Regions from separate parts of the Streptomyces sp. NPDC058872 genome, predicted to be linked through region 1. Evidence: riboswitches for the same ligand, from Rfam matches in the RefSeq annotation. Region 1 holds a riboswitch; each other region holds the start of a gene.
The links. A riboswitch is a leader RNA that binds a small molecule or an ion and turns the genes downstream of it on or off. The one in region 1 is predicted to bind cobalamin.
Positions count from the first base shown of each region.

Region 2: linked by a shared signal. The riboswitch ahead of ACFW22_RS01955 (energy-coupling factor ABC transporter permease) and the one ahead of ACFW22_RS29025 (cobalamin biosynthesis protein) in region 1 are both predicted to bind cobalamin.
Region 3: linked by a shared signal. The riboswitch ahead of metE (5-methyltetrahydropteroyltriglutamate--homocysteine S-methyltransferase) and the one ahead of ACFW22_RS29025 (cobalamin biosynthesis protein) in region 1 are both predicted to bind cobalamin.
Region 4: linked by a shared signal. The riboswitch ahead of ACFW22_RS09830 (ABC transporter substrate-binding protein) and the one ahead of ACFW22_RS29025 (cobalamin biosynthesis protein) in region 1 are both predicted to bind cobalamin.

Region 1 is NZ_JBHYMK010000059.1:7,071-12,609, forward strand. It holds gene ACFW22_RS29020 (cobyric acid synthase) at 1-944, opposite strand, end outside; gene ACFW22_RS29025 (cobalamin biosynthesis protein) at 941-1,921, opposite strand; cobalamin riboswitch at 1,953-2,095, opposite strand; gene ACFW22_RS29030 (hypothetical protein) at 2,209-2,430, opposite strand; gene ACFW22_RS29035 (anion permease) at 2,459-3,736, opposite strand; gene ACFW22_RS29040 (alpha/beta hydrolase) at 4,102-5,229, shown strand; gene ACFW22_RS29045 (hypothetical protein) at 5,329-5,539, shown strand, end outside.
Region 2 is NZ_JBHYMK010000002.1:137,205-142,743, reverse strand. It holds gene cbiQ (cobalt ECF transporter T component CbiQ) at 1-650, opposite strand, end outside; gene ACFW22_RS01960 (energy-coupling factor ABC transporter substrate-binding protein) at 657-1,163, opposite strand; gene ACFW22_RS01955 (energy-coupling factor ABC transporter permease) at 1,160-1,858, opposite strand; cobalamin riboswitch at 1,887-2,121, opposite strand; gene ACFW22_RS01950 (PTS-dependent dihydroxyacetone kinase phosphotransferase subunit DhaM) at 2,183-2,566, opposite strand; gene dhaL (dihydroxyacetone kinase subunit DhaL) at 2,668-3,294, opposite strand; gene dhaK (dihydroxyacetone kinase subunit DhaK) at 3,314-4,306, opposite strand; gene ACFW22_RS01935 (hypothetical protein) at 5,283-5,539, shown strand, end outside.
Region 3 is NZ_JBHYMK010000017.1:117,678-123,216, reverse strand. It holds gene ACFW22_RS13820 (aspartate ammonia-lyase) at 1-34, opposite strand, end outside; gene ACFW22_RS13815 (TetR/AcrR family transcriptional regulator) at 786-1,382, opposite strand; gene ACFW22_RS13810 (DUF3995 domain-containing protein) at 1,477-2,004, shown strand; gene ACFW22_RS13805 (phosphotransferase) at 2,100-2,522, shown strand; gene ACFW22_RS13800 (protein-L-isoaspartate O-methyltransferase) at 2,624-3,838, shown strand; cobalamin riboswitch at 3,963-4,184, shown strand; gene metE (5-methyltetrahydropteroyltriglutamate--homocysteine S-methyltransferase) at 4,349-5,539, shown strand, end outside.
Region 4 is NZ_JBHYMK010000011.1:153,695-159,233, reverse strand. It holds gene ACFW22_RS09850 (MFS transporter) at 1-308, shown strand, start outside; gene ACFW22_RS09845 (alkane 1-monooxygenase) at 352-1,566, opposite strand; gene ACFW22_RS09840 (TetR family transcriptional regulator) at 1,682-2,275, shown strand; gene ACFW22_RS09835 (cold-shock protein) at 2,657-2,866, shown strand; cobalamin riboswitch at 2,922-3,102, shown strand; gene ACFW22_RS09830 (ABC transporter substrate-binding protein) at 3,140-4,222, shown strand; gene ACFW22_RS09825 (FecCD family ABC transporter permease) at 4,324-5,322, shown strand; gene ACFW22_RS09820 (ABC transporter ATP-binding protein) at 5,319-5,539, shown strand, end outside.

The DNA of each region.
Region 1 (5,539 bases):
GCCCTGACCGTGCCCCGGGTGCCGGGCACGACGACGAGGTCCGCGTCGACCAGCTCCTCGGGCCGGTCGACGAAGCGGACGACGACGCCCGGTTCGGCGGCCAGCGCGTCCACGTCCGTGAAGTTGGACATCAGCGGTACGGCGCACACGGCGACCCGCAGGACGTCCGCGCCGACCGGCGGTGCCACGACCGACTCGCGGACCGTGCCCCGCAGGGAGACGCGCAGGCCGTCCTCCTCGTCGATGCCCAGCCCGTGTGCGTACGGCAGGACGCCCAGCGTGCTGCGCCCGGTCAGGCCGTGCAGCATGTCGAGGCCCGGTTCGAGGAGCGTCACGTCGCCCCGGAACTTGTTGACCAGATAGCCCGCGACGAGCGCCTGGTCCTCGGGTGCGAGCAGGGCCGTCGTGCCGAAGAACTGGGCGAAGACCCCTCCCCGGTCGATGTCCCCGACCACCACCACGGGCAGTCGGGCGGCCCGCGCGATGCCCATGTTCACGATGTCCGTGCGCCGCAGATTGATCTCGGCCGGGCTGCCGGCCCCTTCGCAGATCACGGCGTCGTACGTGCCCCGGAGCTCCTCCAGGCACGCCATGACCGGCTCGAAGAGCTCCTTCTGCCGGCCCCCGTGGTAGCCGCGGGCACTCAGCTCTCCCACCGGCTTGCCCATGAGCACGACCTGGCTGGAGCGGTCGCTGCCGGGCTTGAGCAGCACCGGGTTCATGAGCGCGCTCGGCTCGACCCGGGCGGCCTGGGCCTGCATGGCCTGGGCCCGGCCGATCTCGGCGCCCTCCCGGGTGACGAAGGAGTTCAGGGACATGTTCTGCCCCTTGAACGGTGCGACCTTCACGCCCTGCCGCACCAGCCAGCGGCAGATGCCGGCCGTGACCACGCTCTTGCCCGCGTCGGACGTGGTCCCGGCGACGAGCAACCCCCCACCCCTCATGCCTTCCTCCCCTTCAGCGCTCCGGCGATCGCGCGACCGCCCGCGCAGGCGACCAGGGCCAGCCAGGTCACCCGGCGGGACAGCCGGACCGCCCGGTCGATGTCGGCGACCTCCACGGGCCGCCCCGTTCCGTTCAGGACGGGTCGGTGCTCGACCCGTCCGCCGTACGCGAGGGTGCCGCCGAGCCGTACGCCGAGCGCACCGGCGAAGGAGGCCTCGACCGGGCCCGCGTTGGGGCTCGGGTGCTTCGCCGCGTCGGCCCGCCAGGCCCGTACGGCCCCGCGCGGGTCGTCCCCGGCGACGGCGGCGAGGGCGGCGGTCAGCCGGGCCCCGGGCCAGCCGGCGAGGTCGTCGAGGCGGGCCGAGGCCCAGCCGAAGCGGCGGTACCGGTCGGACGTGTGGCCGACCATCGCGTCGAGGGTGTTGACGGCACGGAAGCCGAGGAGGCCCGGTACGCCCGCGACGGCGCCCCAGAAGAGGGCGCCGACCACGGCGTCGGAGGTGTTCTCGGCGACCGACTCGACGACCGCACGGGCCATCGCGGGGCCGTCCAGGGAATGCGGGTCGCGTCCGCACAGGTGCGGCAGTCGCTCGCGGGCGGCCTCCAGGTCCCCGGCGGCGAGCGCCCCTCCGACGGTGCGGGCCTCGCGGCCCAGGGTGGTGCCGCCGACGACGGACCAGACGGCGGCGGCGGTGAGCGCGACGGACGCGGCACGGTCGTTCCGGACCGCGCGGGCGGCGACCGCTCCGACCGTCGCCACGGTTCCGGCGCAGACCGCCGCGTGCAGTGCGCCCCACCCGCGGTGGTCGCGCCAGAGGACCCGCTCGACGGCCGAGGCCGTACGGCCGAACGCGGCGACGGGGTGCCCGCGGCGCGGATCCGCGAGGACCCGGTCGAGGGCGAGGCCGGCCGCCGCGCCGTACGCGAAGACACCGGTGGCTCTGCTTCTGGAGACGCTGCGGCCGCGGCCGGGCATGGCGCTCTGTCCTCACTCAGGGTCCGCGCCCTGGATCGACGTGACCGGCGGCGAGAGTTCCTGACTTCCGGACCCCTGGGATCCGGTCACAGTGGCGGGACCGCGCCGGATTCGCACCGGACTTCCTCTCCTGCAGCCGTATGGCCCCGGCAGTCCACCACGGTCCGAGAACAGCCGTCAACTCACCCTTGACCTGCAACGGGTCACTGTGCGAAGCACCACAAACACGACGGCCGGGCGGCCCGCACCCGAAGGTGCGGACCGCCCGGCCGAGGTACCGGGGACCGTCAGGCGACGATCAGGTAGATGCCGTACGCCACGGCCGCCAGGCAGAGGCCGAAGCAGGCGTAGGCGCCGGTGCGGGCGGGGGCGGCGGAGCCTCCCCGGGCCACGGCCTCCTCCTGCTTGGAGAGGGCGACGATGCCGAGGGTGAACAGGCCCACGAGGGCGACGGTCGCGACGAGGCTGATGCCGAAGACGGAGCCGAGAGCTGCCCAGTCGATCTTCATGTGCGGGGTTCCAGTTCCGTGAGCGCGGTCAGACCGCGGTGGCGGGAGCCGGGGGAGCGGCCGGGTCCGCGGGGTTCGGGGTGGGGATGGTGGCCTTCAGGTCCTCGTCCGCGACGGCGGCGACGGAGCCGGCCGGCGGCGGGGTCACGGCCGCGATGGCGGTGGTGACGACACCCGCGGTCTCGGTCTCGTCCTTGGCCTCGGTCTCGACGTCGTTGACGTTGGTGTGGTCGACGACCTGGCGGCGGGAGAGCAGCCAGATGCCCAGGCAGGAGGCGACCAGGAAGGTCGCGACGGTGTAGACGCCCCAGTCGCCCTGGCGGGCCACGAACTCGGCTCCGGCGGCGACCAGGCCGGCGGCCGGCAGGGTCAGGCCCCAGGCGACGAACATGCGGGTGGCGGTCGACCAGCGGACGACGCCGCCCTTGCGGCCGAGTCCCGCGCCCATGACGGCACCGGAGACGGAGTGCGTGGTCGAGAGGGAGAAGCCCAGGTGGGAGGAGGCCAGGATGACCGTCGCCGCGCTGGTCTGGGCGGCGAAGCCCTGCTGCGGCTGGAGGTCGGTGAGGCCCTTGCCCATGGTGCGGATGATGCGCCAGCCGCCCAGGTAGGTGCCGAGCGCGATCGCCGTACCGGCGGAGACGATGACCCAGAGGGGAGGGTTGGAGCCGGGGGCCAGAACGCCGCCGGCGACCAGGGCGAGCGTGATGATGCCCATCGTCTTCTGGGCGTCGTTGGTGCCGTGGGCGAGGGAAACGAGGCCGGCGGAGGCGATCTGGCCGGCCCGGTAGCCCTTCTCCGTCGTCTTGCGGTCCGCCTTCTTGTCGAGGCGGTACGTCAGGCGTGCGGAGAACATCGCGGCCAGACCGGCGACCAGCGGGGCGGCGAGGGCCGGGATGAGCACCTTGGTGACGACGACGTCGCCGTGGACGCCACTGATGCCGATCGAGGCGACGGTCGCACCGATGAGGCCGCCCATCAGGGCGTGGGAGGAGCTGGACGGCAGACCGACCAGCCAGGTCACCAGGTTCCAGAGGATCGCGCCGACGAGCGCGGCGAGGATCACTTCGGGCTGGATGCCCTCTTCGTTCACCAGTCCCTTGGAGATCGTCTTGGCGACCTCCACGGACAGGAACGCTCCGACGAGGTTCAGCACGGCGGACATGGCCACCGCCGTCTTGGGCTTGAGCGCACCGGTCGAGATGGTCGTGGCCATCGCGTTGGCGGTGTCGTGGAAACCGTTCGTGAAATCGAACACGAGAGCTGTCACGACCACAATGGCGAGCAGCAGCGTGATGTGTTCCATTTACCCAGGCAATCGTTTGACGTCAGTGGCTGGTTGAACTTAGGCAACCTGGGTGAACGGAAGGTGAACTGAGACGGGCGACGTGGTGTCTCTATCTGGTGTCAAGAGATTCCGTTTAGGCGCTCCTGGTCCTCGATGTCCACGATGTGGTCACCTTGTGACCTCCGGTAACCCTTTTCCCTCCCGGCCCCCGCACCCCACCCCGGCCACTTCCCCGCTTCTCGGTCCCGCTCCCCGGACGCGGTCGGGCGACCCGAAGGGCCTCCTGGAGGAGACCCATGTCACGCCCCGGAGCCCTCCTCCGCTTTCCCCCCGTCGGCGCCCGTCCGGTGGCAGCCCCCCGTCACCCTGCCGAGACTGGGAGCGTGCGCCCGGCTACAGCGACGGCAGCGGCCGTCACCACCCTGATCGGTGTCGGTGCGGCTGCGGTCGCAGCCGGCCGGTACGCCAGCGACGTCGCCCTCAGGGCGCCGTCCGGACGACCACTGCCCGGAGACCCCAAGCTCACCGTGCACGCCACGGGGCCCGAGCGGATCACCCTCACCCGCAGCCTCGCCTCGCTGCGCCCCGGTACCTACGGGATGGAGGCCCCCGGTCTGCACGCCGTCCTCGGCCCCGTCCTCGACCGGGTCCCCCACACCGCCGACACCGTCGTCCGCCGCCTGGAGCGGGTCGAACTCGGGGTGCTCGGACCCGGTGCCCGCGTCCGACTCACCCCGCAACTCCACCGCGGCACGCCCACCGGCGCCCTCGGGCTGGCCCACGAGGACGTGGAGATCCCCAGCGAGCTCGGACCGCTGCCCGCCTGGCTCGTCGGGGGGCCCCGCACCACCTGGGTGATCGCCCTGCACGGCCTCGGCACCACCCGCGAGCACCCGCTGAACCTCGTCCCCTTCCTCCACCTGCGCAAGATCCCCGTCCTCCTCCCCGCCTATCGGGGCGACGAGGGGGCGCCGGCCTCCCCGGACGGCCTCGCCCACCTCGGGGACTCCGAGTGGCGGGACGTCGACGCGGCCATCCGCTACGCCGTCCGCCGCGGGGCCCGGAAGGTCATCCTGCACGGCTGGGGGACCGGAGCCTCGATGGCCCTGCGGGCCGCCGCGGAGTCCGGGGTGCGCGACCGGATCAGCGGCCTGGTCCTCGACTCTCCGGTGCTGGACTGGGAGGCCACCCTCCGCCACCTCGCCGCGGCCCACCACGTCCCCGGCCCCCTCCTGCCCCTTGCCGTCCGCGCCGCCCAGGCCCGTACGGGGCCGCACGGAGACCGCCTCGCCGCCGCCTCCTCACCGGACGCGCTCCACGTCCCGGTCCTCCTCTTCCACGGTCCCGACGACACGATCGCCCCTTGGGAGTCCTCCGTGGAGCTCGCCGCCCGCCGTCCCGACCTGGTCAGCCTGCAGACCGTGCGGCAGGCTCCGCACGCCTCGATGTGGAACGCCGACCCGGTCCGCTACGAGGAGTCCCTGCGCCGCTTCCTCACCCCCCTGCTCTGACGCCCCCGTTCCGCCGGGCTCGGGCCGCCGCGGCGCCCGTTCCGACGGGGCCTTCGATTCCGATTGGGCTTTCGGGCCGTCAGCGGGAAGACTGCCCTCGTGACGTCTCGAAAGCCCGATGAACCATTGGTGCGCAACTCCAGACTCCGACTCGTCCGCCCGCAGGCGCTGGCTACCGCTCGACGGGCCGTGACGACCCGGCGGACCCGGCCGGTGCCGAGGCCCCCCGAGGGCACTCCGCCCCGGGCGGAGCTCGCCCGTCAGGCCCGGCAGGTGCTTGCCGACGCCGTACGGATCGCCCGCTGGGTCG
Region 2 (5,539 bases), on a different contig from region 1:
ACCAGGACCCGGAGCGTGCCGTCGTAACCGCGGCCGGCGAGCCCCGACTGCAGCCGCTGTGCCCGGTCGAAGGCCCGCACGAACGCGGTCGCGCCGAGCCCCGCGAGGGAACGCCAGGTCGCGGTCCGGGTGGTGTGCCCGAGCCGTGCCGCCTGGGCCTGCCGGATCTTGGACAGCGAGTCGAGCAGCAGGAAGACGATCCGGTACATCACGAGCGCCACGTCCACCACCGGTGCCGGCACCCCCGCCCTCACCAGCCGGGGCAGCACGTCGGACATCGGCGTCGTGAAGGCGAACAGCAGCACTCCGAGCGAAGCCGCGGCGGTACGCAACAGCAGCTCTCCCGCGTGCACCGGACCGTCGGGTGCGAGGGCCACGAACCCCCGGGCCCCACCCACCTCGAAGAGCAGCGGAACGGCCCCGGTGACGCAGAAGCCCAACGGAACGCGGAACGCCCGCCACAACTGGCGACCCGGCACCCCGGCCGGGCCGAGCAGGACCGTGAGCGTGGCTGCCGCCACGAGCAGTGCGCCCGGCCACGGCGGCAGGCACACCGCACACAGCGTCAGGCCGAAGCCGAGCAGCGCCTTCTCGGCCGGGTGGCGGCGGCGCCAGCGACTGCTGTGCGCCGCCGCGTCGATCGGCAGCATCGGCGGTTACGCGCCCGGTCCGTCGGGGGACGACGCCCCGGCGCCGGACGATCCCGCCTCCGGCGTGCCGCGGAGGGCCGTCCTGCCGGTGCCGGACGGGGAGGGTGCCCGGCCGTCGCGGTCGGCGGTCCCGCCGTCCGCCGCCACGCCGTCCGCCCGGGCACTGTGCAGGGCGGGGTCCTCGACCGGGGCGGAGACGCCGGCCCGGGCCCGGGCCTCACCTTGACGGCGGCCCCGCCGCAGACCGAAGTAGTACGCCAGGACTCCGGCGCCGATCGCCGCCTGGAGCGCGAAGAGCGCCGACTCGATCTCACCGGACGGGGGCTCGTACAGCGGGCTGAACCACGGCTCGTAGTCCGGCTGGAGCTCGGTGATCGCGCTCTCGGCCTCGCCGTCGGACCCGGAGAACGGCTCCTCCTTGTGGTCGCCGAGGCCCAGCGCCAGGGGCAGCACCGCGAGCGCGGCGACGACGAGCAGCAGCAGACCGTTGATCTTCGTGTTGCGATGCATCATGAGACCGCCTCCTCCTGCTGCCGCTGCACACGCGTCCGTCCGAGGACGCCGAGCCGGATCAGGTCGCCCTTGCTGGACTGCGTGAGCAGCCGCATCACGAGCACCGTCAACAGGCCCTCGCTCACGGCGAGGGGGATCTGGGTCACGGCGAAGATCCCGCCGAACTTGGCGAGCGCCCCCAGCACGCCGCTGCCCGGGTCCGGGAACGCCAGGGCCAACTGCACGCTGGTGACGCAGTACGTGGAGAGGTCGGCGACGAAGGCGCCGAAGAACACGGCCACCATCAGCGGAGCACCGAACCGCCGCACCAACCGGTACGTCCCGTACCCCGCCCAAGGGCCGACGATCGCCATGGAGAAGGCGTTCGCCCCGAGCGTGGTCAGGCCCCCGTGCGCGAGCAGCAGGGCTTGGAAGAGCAGGGTGATCGTTCCCAGCACCGCCATGATCGGCGGCCGGAACAGGATCGCACCCAACCCCGTGCCGGTCGGATGGGAACAACTCCCGGTCACCGAAGGAAGCTTGAGCGCCGACAGGACGAAGGTGAAGGCGCCCGACGCACCGAGCAACAGGGTGGAATCGGGATTCGACCGGACTTCGCGGGTCAGCGCGCGAACCCCGTGGACGACGAACGGAGCAGCTGCGACGCCCCAGGCGGCAGCGTGCACGGGGGGTAGGTACCCCTCGGCTATATGCATGGTGGGAAGACCCTCTCCAGCACCTCGTGGATGGACAACGCGCCCTGGCCGGTCTCCTGGCTGACGGTCATGCGGCCCGACTCCGCCTTCCCACACCGCAACGGTCTCCCGCGGCGGTCCAGTGGCTTCCCCCGGGAACTTCCCCGGAGGGTGGAGTCGGACCTCCCGATCACAGTGGCGAGGGCCGCACCGGTACTGCACCGGTTTCCCGTACACCAAGGCCCTGTGACAGTAGTGTGTTGACCTGCTGGATCACAACACGACCACCACCCGGAGCGGTCCCCCGCTCACTCCGCGCACACGGCTCCGGAGCACCCCGCACGCTCAACCCTTGCGGTAGGAGTACGCCTCCGAGGCCGCCGCCGCCACCGCGTCGAGGTCCCCGCCGGCGCTCGCCGTGACCAGTGCGGCGACCGCCCCCTCGACGAACGGAGCGTCCACCAGTCTGGACCGTTCCGGCAGTTCGTCACCCTCGGCGAGCAAGGCCTTGACGGTCAGGACCGCACTGCCCAGATCGACCAGGAGCGCCACCCCGGCCCCCCGGTCCGCCTCCTTCGCCGCCCTGCAGATCAGCTCGGCGCTCGTCCCCAGACCACCGCCCGGAGCCCCGCCGGCCGCCAGCACCGGAGCCTCGCCCCCACCCGCGAGCCCCCGGGCCAACTCGGCCACCGCCGCAGCGACCGCGGCGCTGTGCGACACCAACACGATGCCGACCGGCGCTGGCGCTGGCGCCGGGGGCGAGGGAGGGGGAGAGGGGGCGGAAGCGGCCGGGACCTCGGTGCCCCCGACCGCCCCACCCATGCCCCCACTCATGCCCCCGCCCCCGTCTCCGCTTCCGCGGCGTCGGCAAGGGCGGCGAACAGCAGCGCCGAGGAGGTCGCCCCCGGATCCTGGTGCCCGATCGACCGCTCCCCGAGATAACTGGCCCGCCCCTTGCGCGCCCGGAGGGGCACGGTCGCGAGGGCACCCCCCTCCGCCGCGGCCCGGGCCGCCTCGAACGAGCTCCGCAGCCCCTCCACGGCCGGTACGAGCGCGTCCAGCATCGTCTTGTCACCGACCTGCGCACCGCCCAACTGCGCCACCGCGGACACGCCGGCATCGAGCGCCTCCGCCAACCGCGCGCGGCTGACCTCCCCGTCCCCTCCCAGGGCCTTCCCGGCGCGCCGCAGCAGCGTCCCGTACAGCGGCCCCGACGCGCCGCCGACCGTGGAGATGAGCTGCCGTCCGGCCGCTACCAGCACGGCACCCGGAGTCACCGGCGGCTCCTTCGCCAGCGCCTCCGTCACGGCGGTGAACCCCCGCTTGAGGTTGACGCCGTGGTCGGCGTCCCCGATCGCCGAGTCCAGTTCGGTGAGCCGGTCCGCCTCGCGGTCGACGTCCTCGGACACCGCCGCCAACCAACGCACCAGGAACCCGGCGTCAATGGTCTCCGTCATGCTGCTCCCCACTCCCGTCTCACCGACCCCAGCGCAGAGCCGGCGTCTGCACCGGAGCGTCCCACAGGCGCAGCAACTCCTCGTCTACCTCGCACAGGGTGACCGAGCAACCGGCCATGTCGAGCGACGTCACGTAGTTTCCGACGAGCGTCCGGACCACCGGCACGCCCCGCTCGCCCAGCACCCGGTGCACCTCGGAGTTGAAGCCGTACAGCTCCAGCAGCGGGGTCGCGCCCATGCCGTTGACCAGGGCGATCACGGGCCCGGCCGGGCGGAGGTCGTCCAGGACCGCGTCGACCGCGAAGTCCGCGATCTCCCGCGAGGTCATCATCGCCCGCCGCTCGCGGCCCGGCTCGCCGTGGATGCCGATCCCCAACTCGATCTCCCCCGTGGGGAGGTCGAAGGTGGGACTGCCCTTCGCGGGGGTGGAGCAGGCGCTCAGGGCCACCCCGAAGGAACGGGACCGCGCGTTGACCCGACGGGCGAGTGACTCCACCCGTTCCAGCGGCGCGCCCCCTTCGGCGGCCGCACCGGCGATCTTCTCCACGAACAGCGTTCCCCCGGTGCCCCGTCGGCCCGCCGTGTACAGGCTGTCCGTCACTGCCACGTCGTCGTCGACGAGGACCTTGGCGACCTGGATCCCCTCGTCCTCGGCCAGCTCGGCGGCCATCTCGAAGTTCAGCACGTCGCCGGTGTAGTTCTTGATGACGAACAGCACTCCGGCGCCGCTGTCGACGGCAGCCGCGGCCCGCACCATCTGGTCGGGCACGGGCGAGGTGAAGACCTCCCCCGGACAAGCGGCGTCCAGCATGCCGGGCCCGACGAACCCGGCATGCAGGGGCTCGTGCCCGGACCCGCCGCCGGACACCAGGGCGACCTTTCCCGCCACCGGCGCGTCGCGGCGCATCACCACCCGTCGCTCCACGTCCACCGTCCACTCGGGATGTGCCGCGGCCATCCCCCGCAAACCATCGGCGACCACGGTCTCGGGAACGTTGATCAGCATCCTCATGGGTACCTCCTGGTGAGACTGGCGGGCAAGCTGCTGGGCAGGGTCTTTGCAGGTCAGGGCAGGCGAGGCAAGTTATGGATCTTGGCGGTTCGAGGCGGTGGGAGGCGGTTCCGAGCGGTACTGATACTGACTCAATGCTGACTTTCCTGATGCCCAATCAGATCAGGGAGTCGCGTTCGAGGTTTGCGAGTGCGCATCATGACGCAATTATCGGCGTGAGATCGTGAGCGCGCACGGGTGCGTGGGGCACTCCTGGTCGTGGCTGGGCGCGACCTCCTGTGATTGCCGCCGCCTGCGCAAGCGCAAGATCTTCCGCTGCCCTCACTCCGGCCGAGACCAGGCGGTGGCACCAACACGCCCTCTCGGCATAACCATCGGCGTCCGAGATCACGGGAAAACCTCAACTCGGTCCTGACCCCGCGACCCGCACGGTTTCAGGAGCGTGCGCCAGCCGCGGCGCGGTTCAGCCACTCCAACGCCCTCTGACCCGATCTCACTTTCTGTACGCGGTCCCCGTTCCGTACGTTACGCGAGGGGCTGCCAGCAGGCGCGATGCACGGCTTGATGCGAAGGGGAGCAGACCGAGGCGGACGCGGCAGCCATGCCCAAGGAGCGCAAGGACGTCCCCGCTTGGTGGCAGAGCCTCGTCCCGGTGACCCGCGGCATTCTGCTGGAGGAGAAGGGCGACGAATCCGAGCGGCCGGCATCGTGACTCCAGAGGACCAGGGACACGAAGGCACCCGGGGTGACGTGTCCCGAGGCGAGGAGAAGAACCGATGATGTCCGGCCCTACCGCGAGAGTCCTCCTGCTGGTCCCGGCGGCCGCTCTCGCCGCAGGGCTGACGCTTGGCGGCTGTGCGTCCACTCCCTCGGACCACGTCACGCGCACGGTTCCCTCCCCCAGCGGGGAGAAGGGAGCGGGCGCCCCGGAGGCAGCGGCGTTCATGAAGATCCGGACCCCCAGGGGGCGACGGAGGTGAAGGGTGCCGTACGGATCCAGCCGCAGGAGAATGTCTACCTGCTGTCCTTCGTCACGAACGAGCAGATCGCGGAGGCGATCACCGAGGACCTGCACCCCGACTACCCCCTGGCCGTGGAAGGTCCGTCGTCCTCGTCGTTGAGTGGGGAGGGGTTCAAGCGCCTCGATCTCACTCCGCCGCAAGAGCTCAAGAGCGTGCGGACGACACGTGCGTGTCCGCCCTGCGTCGGCGACTCAAGGCGCCGCCACATCCA
Region 3 (5,539 bases), on a different contig from region 1:
GCACACCGATCACGTCCTTCTCCTCGCGGCGCATCTTCGCTCCTTCGCCCTCGGCACCCCGGCCCTCTGCCGTACGCCCCACAGTTTCATTCATTACAGAACTGCTGCGCAAGCGGCAATTCGAATCTCTCGTTACTTTTTCGGATGGGCGCCCCGGGCACGGGCGGACAGCGGTGCCCCGGACTTCCGGCACGGACGGCGGAGCCGACACGGGGGGTGCAGGGGCAACACGGGCAAGCACGTCAGCGAAACCGCCGCCGGAATCCGAGTAGCAGGAGGGGAGTCGACACGCGATCGAACAGGTGCGGGTGACGGGGAGGACGCCGTGCCGGCGCAGCACGGATGATCCGGAGGGTGCCGCGGGGCGGTGTCCCTGCGCCTCGACTGCACCACACACCTTCCCGCCCCCACCACGCGGACAGCTCCAGGACCCGGCGCATCGTGGCGATGGAGTCCGGGGCGTCCGAGGACTTCCACGCCGTGGTGGTCTGCCGGGAGCCGTTGCCCTCGCGCAGCATTCGCCGCCTCATCTCGCGGCCGACCGCCGGAACGACCTTCTGCCGGACCAGACGCTCGGCGGGTTCGGTCAGGCTCCGGGTGGAGGAGGCGACGACCTTCCAGTCGATGGGGGGACGAACGCTCCCGGACGACGCCGTACGGCCACTTCCACGATCACGGCCCCGGAGGCAGCCTGCCGTGCAACCGACGCACGATCAATCATCTGCCCAACGGTCCGACAAGGGCGGAGCAAGCGATCACCGGGTTGCCCACGAGACCGATGGCCTTCATTCTGGTGTGGTGTCGGCACCGATCGGCGCGAGGACCATGTCGACCAGGTGATCGAGGGCCGCAGCCGCGCCGGGGTCCTGGAACTGCGCTTCGGGAGCGGACTCGGGCGCCGTCCTGCGGAGCTCGAGCCAGCCCAGGTAGGCGGCGTATGCGGCGAGGGCCCGATGGCGCGCGTCCCGCGGCCCGAAGCCGAGGCCGACACACACCTCTTCGAGGAACACGAGCCGGGCCCGGGTGACGCGCGCGACGACCTCGGCAACGGCGGGATGCCCCGTCTGCGCGGCGAGGGCCGGCTCCAGCCCGGCGATCTTCTCGTCCCCCAGCGCCTCGGCGAACAGGGTCCGGGCCCGCGCCACGGGGTCGACTGTCCCCCGAACGGTCGCGATGACCTCCGTCGTACCGTGCCGTTCCCAGGTTTCGAGGGCGGCCACGAGAAGGGCTTCCCGATTCGCGAAGTGCCAGTAGAAACTGCCGCGGGTGACACCGAGTTCCCTGGCGAGCACGTCCACCGCCACCGCGGCGACACCGTCACGGGCAAGTGCCCGGAGCGCCGCCATCGTCCAGTCGTCCTTGCTGACCTTGCCCTTCGCCATGCCCCGTACAGTACTGTACGGATATCCGTACAGTACTGTACGGAACTGTCCCGAGCACCGGTGGCAGACCTGTGGAGTGGGGAAGGGCGGCAGCATGAAGGCCATGGAATGGCTGCTCGGTTCGGCGGGCGGGAGTACGGGAAGCGGCACAGGGGCCGGCGTGGGCGAGGACGCCCGCGCCGCAGCCGGCTTCGCGGCGGCCGGCCTGGCGGCGGCGAGCGCTTTGCACGTGGTGTGGACCGTCTCGACCTGGCCGCTGGCCACCCGTGCCGAGTTCGCGGCCGTCGTGGTCGGCGTCGAGGAGAGCCGGCTGCCCTCGGCCCAGGGGACGCTGGTGGTCGCCGGACTGCTCGGCGCGGGCGCGTGGCTCGTGGTCACGGCCGCCCGGCCGACGCACCGCCTCGCTCCCTCACGACTGGTACGGACGGGCCTGTGGACGCTCTCCGGCGTGCTCACCGCCCGCGGAGCGGGCGGCCTGCTGGTCTCCGGCTTCGACCTGAGGGACGTCCCCGCCGAGTTCCGGCACTGGGACCTCGCGCTCTACTCGCCGCTGTGCCTCACACTGGGCGGACTGACGGGCTATCTGGCGGTCCGCACCCGACCCGGACGACGCTCCAGGTGAGTGAGTCCGGTGTCCGCGCTGGTCGCGACCGCGGCGAAGGACACCCGTCGACCGGCGCCTGACGACCAACCCGGACGCTCTTCCGACAGCGCTGGATGCCGTTTCCCCAGCCCGGTGAGGGTACGACCGCTGTGCCGCCGGTCGAGGAGGGCACGGCCTTCGCGTGGGTCACCGCAGCAACATCGGTGGACGTTGCCGAACCCTCGTCGTCGTGCCAGAGCTCGGGGCGATGGGCACAGCCCTTCCACCAGCGCGGTGCTGCACTGACGTCGCCTGGTTGCAGGCAGTTCCGCATGTGGGGGCCGCTGGCGATCGCGCAGCGGTGGGCGGTCGACACGGCCCGCGAGAAGCTGGCGCGGGTGCCGGAAGTCGAACGGCTCTTGGGCGGGGTCCCCCGCACGATGGTGTCGCAACTGGTCCACGGCGACCTGTCCGGCCCCAACATGTTGCTGCGGGGCGAAGGGGTGGCCGCGCTCGTCGACTTCCACCCGCCGGTCCGTCGGGGAGCCCTCTGGTAGGTGGGCCGCCTCGCACCTCCGGACGGCCACAGCCCTGACCGCCGTGCCTGCTCCTGCTCCTGCTCCTGCTCCTGCTCCTGCTCCCACGAAGGACTGCCCGCATGCCCCGTGATCTCCAGGCCACCGATCCGAGCAGCCTGCGCACCGCCATGGTCGACCGTCTCGCCTCCACAGGTGTCCTGACCGACTCGCTGCTGCGCGATGCCCTGCTCCACGTGCACCGCGAAGTCCTGTTGCCGCACGCCTATGTGCGGGTCAGCGGCCCGGGTGCCGATCCGATCGATTGGCGCCTCCTCGACGGCTCCCACCCCGAGGACCGTCAGGAGTGGCTCGAACTGATTCACAGCGACGAGTCGATCCTGCTCCAGCGCGACGGCGAACCCCTCGACGCGCTCGGCCGCGGGCCGGTGACCGGCGGCCACATGACGTCCATGTCGACCTACGCCCCCGCCACCGTCGAAACCCTCCAGACCCTCCAGCTCGCTCCTGGCCGGCGCTACCTGGAGCTCGGGCCCGGTCCCGGCGTCTCCCTCGCGCTCGCCGCCACCGTCACCGGCCCGGGACTCGCCACCGGAGTGGAACGGGACGCGCACATGGCGGCCTTCGCCCAGCGAAACCTCGACCGGCTCGGCGTCGGTGCGACGGTGTTCGAAGGCGACGCGCTCGACGGGCAGGAAGGCCGGGCGCCGTACGACCTGATCCACTCCGGCATCGGCGTCCCGTGCGTCCCGCCCGCGTGGGTGGAGCAACTCGCGGCCGGTGGGCGTCTGCTGACCACGCTGGTGACCCGGACGCCGAGCTGGCCCGGGCAGCTCCTCGTCACCCGCTCCGGTCGGGGCCGAATCGAAACGGTCCTTCAGGGGCGGGCGCGGGGTTACCGGCCGATGCTGGGCTACCGGTCGTTGGGTTCCCTGGACCACCGCGCGCGGATCAAGGCCAACCCCGGCACGGCGCGACCCACCCGGTTCGTCCCGCCGCCGGACGAGGCCCACGGCTACTGGCTCGCCGTCGCGCACTGCGCGCCGGGCCTGGTGCGGGACTTCCAGGCCGACACGATGACGATCGTCGCCCCCGAGGACGGCTCCTGGGCCGTGGCCGGTCCTGATGACGGCATCGTCCGCGTCCACGGGCCGCGCGACGTCTGGGCCGAACTCGAAGACGTACATGCCCGTTGGGAGCGGGCGGGACTTCCTGAGACGTACCGGGTCGCCCTCTCCGAGGACACCGGGATCCAGCACGTCGTCTCAGGCCCCGGGCCGAAGGCACTGAGCTGGACACTTCCGCCCCTGGCCCTCGTGCCGCCGCAGACGTCATGACCGCGCCACCGGGGCGCCACCGCGCGGCCGTACGCGTACCGCAGGACGTCATCGACTGCGGAGCCGCCTCGTTTTTTACGTCTGCATGTTGGATAAACCTCGCCGCTGAGCGATCGGACGTCCTAGGCTGGTCCTCGCAGCTGGTTCGCCCCGTCCGCCAGGCGGGAGCGTCGCAAGAGGGAACCCGGTGGGAATCCGGGACTGCCCCGCAGCGGTGAGCGGGAACGACCGCCGTCATACGCACTGGGTCCGGACAACGGTCCTGGGAAGCGACGGCCAGTAGGTGTCCTCCGCCAGGAGGACGTGCCCGCGAGTCCGAAGACCTGCCCGTTGCCCACGCACGGTCGTATGCCGTGCGCGGACATCCCGGTGACCTCGTGGGCGGGTCGGCGTACACAGCGAGCGGCACATCCGGCGTTTCCGGTCCGGTGCTCCGCACCTCCTGTGGCTCCTTCGCGTCCGCCTCCCGTCTCCGGGATGTTGTGGACACATCTCGCGAAGGAGAGTTCCGTGACAGCCCAGTCCGTAGCCACGGCAGCACGAGCCACCGTGTACGGCTACCCCCGCCAGGGTCAGAACCGCGAGCTGAAGAAGGCCGTCGAGGGCTATTGGAAGGGCGGTGTCACCGCCGATGCCCTCCGGGAGACGGCGGCCGGCCTCCGCCGTTCCCGCTGGCAGGAGTTGGTCGACGCCGGCATCCACGAGGTGCCGACGGGAGACTTCTCCTCCTACGACCACGTTCTGGACACCAGCATCATGGTCGGTGCCGTGCCCGCACGCCACCGCGCCGCCGTCGAGGCGGATGCGCTCGACGGGTACTTCGCGATGGCCCGCGGCACCCAGGACGTGGCCCCGCTGGAGATGACCAAGTGGTTCGACACCAACTACCACTACTTGGTGCCCGAACTCGGCCCGGACACCGTCTTCGCCGCCGACTCGACCAAGCAGGTCGCCGAGCTGAGGGAAGCCCTCGCCCTCGGCCACACTCCCCGGCCGGTCCTGGTCGGCCCCCTCACCTATCTGCTGCTCGCCAAGCCGGCCCCGGGCGTCGTGACCGACTTCGAGCCCCTGACCCTTCTCGACCGGCTGCTGCCGGTCTACGCCGAAGTCCTCGCCGATCTGCGCGCGGCCGGCGCCGAATGGGTCCAGCTGGACGAACCCGCCCTGGTACAGGACCGCACACCGGCCGAGCTGAATGCCGCCGCCCGCGCCTACCGTGAACTGGGCGGTGCCACCGACCGGCCCAAGCTGCTCGTCGCCTCGTACTTCGACCGGCTGGGCGATGCCCTCAAGCTGCTCGCCGCCGCCCCGGTGGAGGGCCTCGCCCTGGACTTCACCGAATCCGCCGCCGTGAACCTGGAGGACCTTGCCGCGATCGGCGGGCTGCCCGGCAAACGCCTGGTCGCAGGCGTCGTGAACGGCCGCAACGTCTGGATCAACGACCACCAGAAGTCCCTGGCCACCCTGGGCACCCTCCTCGGGTTGGCCGACCGGGTCGACGTCGCCGCGTCCTGCTCCCTGGTGCACGTCCCCCTGGACGCAACCGCGGAGCGCGACATCGCACCCCAGATCCGACGCTGGCTGGCCTTCGCCCGTCAGAAGAGCACCGAAGTCGCCACCCTCGCCCGCGGCCTCGCCCAAGGCACCGGTGCGATCGCCGCCGAACTGGCCGCCAACCGCGCCGACCTCGCCTCACGAGCC
Region 4 (5,539 bases), on a different contig from region 1:
CCCACTACCGGGGCCGGATCCTCGCCCTCTACACCGTGATCCTGCAGGGCACCACTCCGCTGGGAGCCCTGCTCGTCGGTCTGCTCACCGAACGGCTCGGTGCCCGCGCGGGCCTCTGGTTCGGCGGCCTCGTCTCCGCCGCGGCCGCCCTCGTCGCGCTCCTCTTCGAGCACCGGCGGACGCGCCGTCCCCCCGACCGGGAGGAGGTGCCCGAGGTGCCCGAGGACGCCCGTGCCCACCCCCGCTCCGGCATCGGTCCCGACGAACGGCCGGTGCGCGGTGCCACCCCCGGGGGCCAGGAGGGGTGACCCGTCGCCCCGGGGCGACGGGTCCGGTGGGGGCGCGCCGGCCTCATCCTCGGGGGCCCACCGCCCCGTACCGCGCGAGGAGCCGCTCCCGACGGGACGGTTGGAGGTTCGCGCGGGTCACGTCCCCGTCGTAGTGGGCGAGGACCCGCGGGTCCATGACGCGTCGCCAGAGCGGGGGCACGTACGCGAGGACGATCATTCCCGCGTACCCCGTGGGCATCTCGGGGGCCTCGTCGAAGTGGCGCAGCGATTGGTAGCGCCGGGTGGGATGGGCGTGGTGGTCGCTGTGCCGCTGGAGGTGGTAGAGGAAGACGTTCGAGGCGACGTTGTCGCTGTTCCAGCTGTGGCGCGGGGCGCAGCGCTCGTACCGACCGCTCGGGGCGAGCTCCCGCTTGAGGCCGTAGTGCTCGGTGTAGTTGATGACTTCGAGCAGGCAGAAGCCGAAGACGGCCTGGGCGGTGAGGTAGGGCAGGACTCCGGGGCCGAAGGCGAGCGCGAGCGCCGTGAAGAGCACGAGCGACAGGGCCCAGGAGTTGAGGACCGTGTTGTGCGGGCTCCACACGGACCGTCCCCGGCGTCGGAGGCGTCGCGCCTCCAGGCGCCACGCCGAGGTGAGGCCACCGAGGACGGTCCGCGGCAGGAAGCGCCAGAAGCCTTCGCCGAGCCGGGCGCTCGCCGGGTCCTCCGGGGTGGCGACGCGGACGTGATGGCCGTGGTTGTGCTCGACGTAGAAGTGCCCGTACCAGGTCTGGGCGAGCGCGATCCGGGAGAGCCTGCGCTCCAGGGCCTCCGTCTTGTGCCCCAGCTCGTGGGCCGTGTTGATGGCGATGCCGGCGACTCCACCGAGGGTGAGGGTCAGCCCGATCCGGTCGACCGCGGAGAGGTCCCCCCGGGTGATGAGCCAGCAGCCGAGGACCAGACCGGCGTACTGGAGGGGCAGGTACAGGAAGGTGCACCAGCGGTAGTAGCGGTCCTGTTCGAGCCGGGCGATCGCGCTGTCCGGCGGGTTGGCGGCGTCCTTGCCGATGAGGTGGTCGACGACGGGGAAGACCGCGTACAGGACGAGGGGCCCGGTCCACCAGAAGACGCCGAGACCGGTGGCGGTCGCCAGCCCCCAGGAGAGGAAGGGAAAGGCCGGGATGAGCAGACCGAGCAACCAGAGGTGGCGCTTGGGGTCGCGCCAGGCGACGGGTGCTTCGGGAGCGCCGGTGACCCGGGGCGCTTCCGGCGTGTCGGGGGAGTCGCTGGGCAGGGGCACGACCGGCTCCTCACGGAGGGTGGACACTTTGCATGTCTTCTGTCCATTTTATAGACGCCTTCCCTGCTAACCGTCAATGCTTTGGACAGTGCCCCCTGGATAAAGTGGGGACACGATGACACGTTTCCGCGAGAGTGTTCGGTCCCTCCTGCGCGAGCAGGTGCTCGATGCCGCCTACCGCCTCGTCGCTGCCGAAGGGTGGGGCGGGCTGCGCATGGCCGCCGTCGCGCGGGCCGCCGGCATCAGTCGACAGACGCTCTACAACGAGTTCGGCTCGAAGGACGCCATAGGCAATGCGCTGGTCCAGCGCGAGCTGGAGGGCTTCCTGCTCGGCATTCAGCGTGAACTCGACGCTCACCCGGGTGATTTGGAGGCGGCGGCTGCCGCGGGCGTCGGCTACACGCTTCAGCAGGCCGTGGACAATCCGCTCATCAAGAGCGTCCTCCTTGCGGCCCGGGGGGGCGAGGACGACCTCCTCGCCTACCTCACGACCCGCCCGGAACCGGTCTTCGGTACGGCGATGGCGATGCTCGACGCGTATGCGATCGAGGCCTGGCCCGATGTGGACGAGGAATCCCGGGGGCTCGCCGTCGAGACGATCGTGCGGCTCACCGTGAGCCACATCGTCCAGCCGGCCGCCGCACCCGAGGAGTCGGCGCGCCGCATCGCCAGGATCACCGCGAGGATCGCGTACCCCGGTGGCGCGTGAGCGGCCCGGGCGGGTGAAGGGGCGGCCCGGTGCGGTCCGGGCGTCGGCCCGGCCCTTCTCCGGTCGGCCCGCTCCGCTCCCCGCATCCACCGGGGCCACGGGGCGTCGTGCGGCTCGCGGGTGGCCGCCGCTCCCTCCCGGCGTCACCGGAAACGGGTGAGGTCCGCTGTCGGACACGGGGGATCTCCGACAGCGGACCTCTGTTGAACATTCTACGAGATGTTCGAGCGTGCTTCGTCCGCGGGGCGTCGGTGGCGAAAGGGCGGGGCGGCGGGGTACACCTCACATGAGGCGCGGACGCGGCCGACGGCCGGCCGATCGGTGCCGGACGGGTCCGGCAGCCGGGGCCCGTTCCGTCGCGCCGCCGGTGACGAGGAGGTCGTGGTGGAAGGCAGGAGCAAGGGGTTCGTGCGGTCCTTCAACCGTCTCGGCGGGTACGGCTTCGTCGTCCCCGTGGGCTCCGAGGAGCAGGTCTACTTCAGTGCCGAGGACATCGAGGGCGAGGACCGGGTCCTCGCCGAGGGACAACAGGTCACCTTCGTCCTGGTCCTCGGCGAGGGCCGCTTCGAGGCGAAGGAACTGCGCGTCTGACGGGGGTCGGTGTGCGTCCGACGCCCGGTGGTACTGTGCCGAAGCCAGTCGCACCTTTGTACGCACCTGAGCGGGTACGTGCACGGGTCAGGGAATCCGGTGCGAGACCGGAACTGACGCGCAGCGGTGAGGGCGACGGGCGGCGCATCGGCCACTGGGCAGCACGACGGGCCCGGGAAGGCGCTCCGTCCGGCTGACCCCGAGTCCGAAGACCTGCTGGCGGCCCCGGCGGCACGTGGTCGTCCGGGGAGCACCGTACGACAGGCTCCGCGTATGAGCCGTGGACGCAGAGGAAGTTCCGTGCTGCTCGCACCCCCGGTCCGCTCCGCCCTGCCCGCCCTCGCCGGCATGCTCCTCCTCGCCGCGACGGCCACCGCCTGCGGTGGTGGGCCCACTGCCGCTCCGTCCGGGACGGGAGCCCCGGAGCGCGCCCGTCCGGTGGCGCTCGACGACAACTGCGGCCGACCGGTCCGCGTCGACCGGACCCCCCGGCGTGCCGTCGCCCTCGACCAGGGCGCAGCGGAGATCATGCTCTCCCTCGGCCTCGCCGACCGCATGGTGGGCACCGCGACCTGGACGGACCCGGTGCTGAAGGGCCTGGAACGGGAGAACGCCAAGGTTCCGCGACTCGCCGACCGCTATCCCTCCTTCGAGAAGGTCCTCGACGTCGAACCCGACTTCGCCGCCGCCTCCTTCGCGTACACCCTCGGTGAGGGCGGCGTCGCGACCCGCGAGCGGTTCGAGCAGTTCGGCATCCCCACCTACCTCTCGCCCACCGATTGCGTCGGCAAGGACAACAGCGGCGACGGCGACGGGGTCCGCACCCGCCCGCTCACCATGGAGACGGTCTACGGCGAGATCCGGGACCTGGCAGAGGTCTTCGCGGTCCCGGAGCGGGGCGAGGAACTCGTTGCCCGGCTCAAGGCCAGGGTGACCGGCGCCACGGCGGCGGCCGACTTCACCGATGCCACCGTGCTCTACTGGTACTCCGACGCGGAGGCGCCCTACACGGCGGGCTGCTGCGGGGCACCCGGCATCGTCACGAACGCGCTCGGGGCGAAGAACGTCTTCGACGACACCCGCGAGGAGTGGCCCCAGGTCAATTGGGAGACCGTCGCGGACCGCGACCCCGACGTCCTCGTGATCGGCGATCTGACACGCCGGGCCCAGTCGGCCGAGAGTGCCGCCAAGAAGATCGAGTTCCTGGAGTCCGACCCCGTCACCCGGAACATGACGGCGGTGAAGAACAAGCGGTACGTCCTGCTCAGCGGCCAGGCGCTCAATCCCACCCTCCGTACGGTCGAGGGCATCGAGAAGGTGGCGGCTGCGCTCCGCTCGTACGGGCTCGCCGGGTGACCGCGCACCCCCGGAGCGAGGTCGCCGCCGCTCCCGGTCGGGCCCTCGGAGCCCCCGGCGGCGGGAGCGGAGACGCCCCGCCGTCGGTCCGGACCGGGGCGCTGCTGTGGACGGCGCTCGGGTCCGCCCTGCTGGCCCTGTCGGTGGCCGTGGCCATCACCATCGGGCCGGCGGACATCGGAGTCGGCGAGGTCGGGTCCGTGGTGACCGCGCACCTCACCGGCGGGACCTCGACGCTCTCACCGATCCGCGACGGGATCGTCTGGGACCTGCGGTTGCCCCGTACCCTCCTCGCCGCCGTCTGCGGAGCCGGACTCGCCGTCTGCGGAACGGTGATGCAGGCGCTCCTGCGGAACCCGCTCGCCGACCCCTTCGTCCTCGGTGTCTCCTCCGGAGCCTCGACCGGTGCGGTCGCGGTCGTCGTCCTCGGCGTCGGCGGGGGCCTCCTCTCCGTCACCGGTGGCGCCTTCCTCGGAGCCGTGGTCTCCTTCGCGCTCGTCCTCCTCCTCAGCCACACCCTCGGCGGCTCGACGGACCGGGTGGTCCTCGCCGGTGTCGCCGCGATGCAACTCTTCTCCGCCCTCACCTCCTTCGTCGTCATGACCGCGGCCGACGCCGAGACCACCCGGGGAGTGCTCTTCTGGCTGCTCGGCTCGCTCGCCGGCTCCGGCTGGACCGAGGTGGGGACGTGCCTCGCCGCCCTCGCCGCGGCCCTGCTCGTCTGCGGAGGGTACGCAAGGACCCTGGACGCCTTCGCCTTCGGAGAGGAGGCCGCCGCCTCCCTCGGCGTCGCCGTCGTGCGGACCCGGCTCGTCCTGCTGTGCGTCACCGCCCTCCTGACGGCCGCCCTGGTCTCCGCCGCAGGCGCGATCGGCTTCGTCGGCCTCGTCCTGCCGCACGCAGCCCGTGCGCTCGCGGGGCCCGGACACGCCCGCCTCCTGCCGATCACGGCCCTGGCCGGAGCGGTCTTCCTGGTCTGGGCCGACACGCTCGCCCGCACGGTCCTCGACCCACAGGAGGTGCCGGTGGGCGTGCTCACCTCGCTGATCGGCGTGCCGGCCTTCGTCCTCGTCCTGTACCGCACCAGGAGCGCCCGATGACCGAAACCGCGGACGTGAGGACGAGCGCCGGCACCGGACTCGCCGCCGATCGGGTCGTGCGCACGGCCGCTGACGTCCTCGTCCTCGACGGGGTCAGCGTTCGGCTCGTCCCGGGGACCGTCACCGGGCTGCTCGGACCCAACGGATCGGGCAAGTCCACACTGCTGCGCCTCCTCTCCGGGGTCCTCGCCCCCCACTCCGGGACCGTCACGCTCGA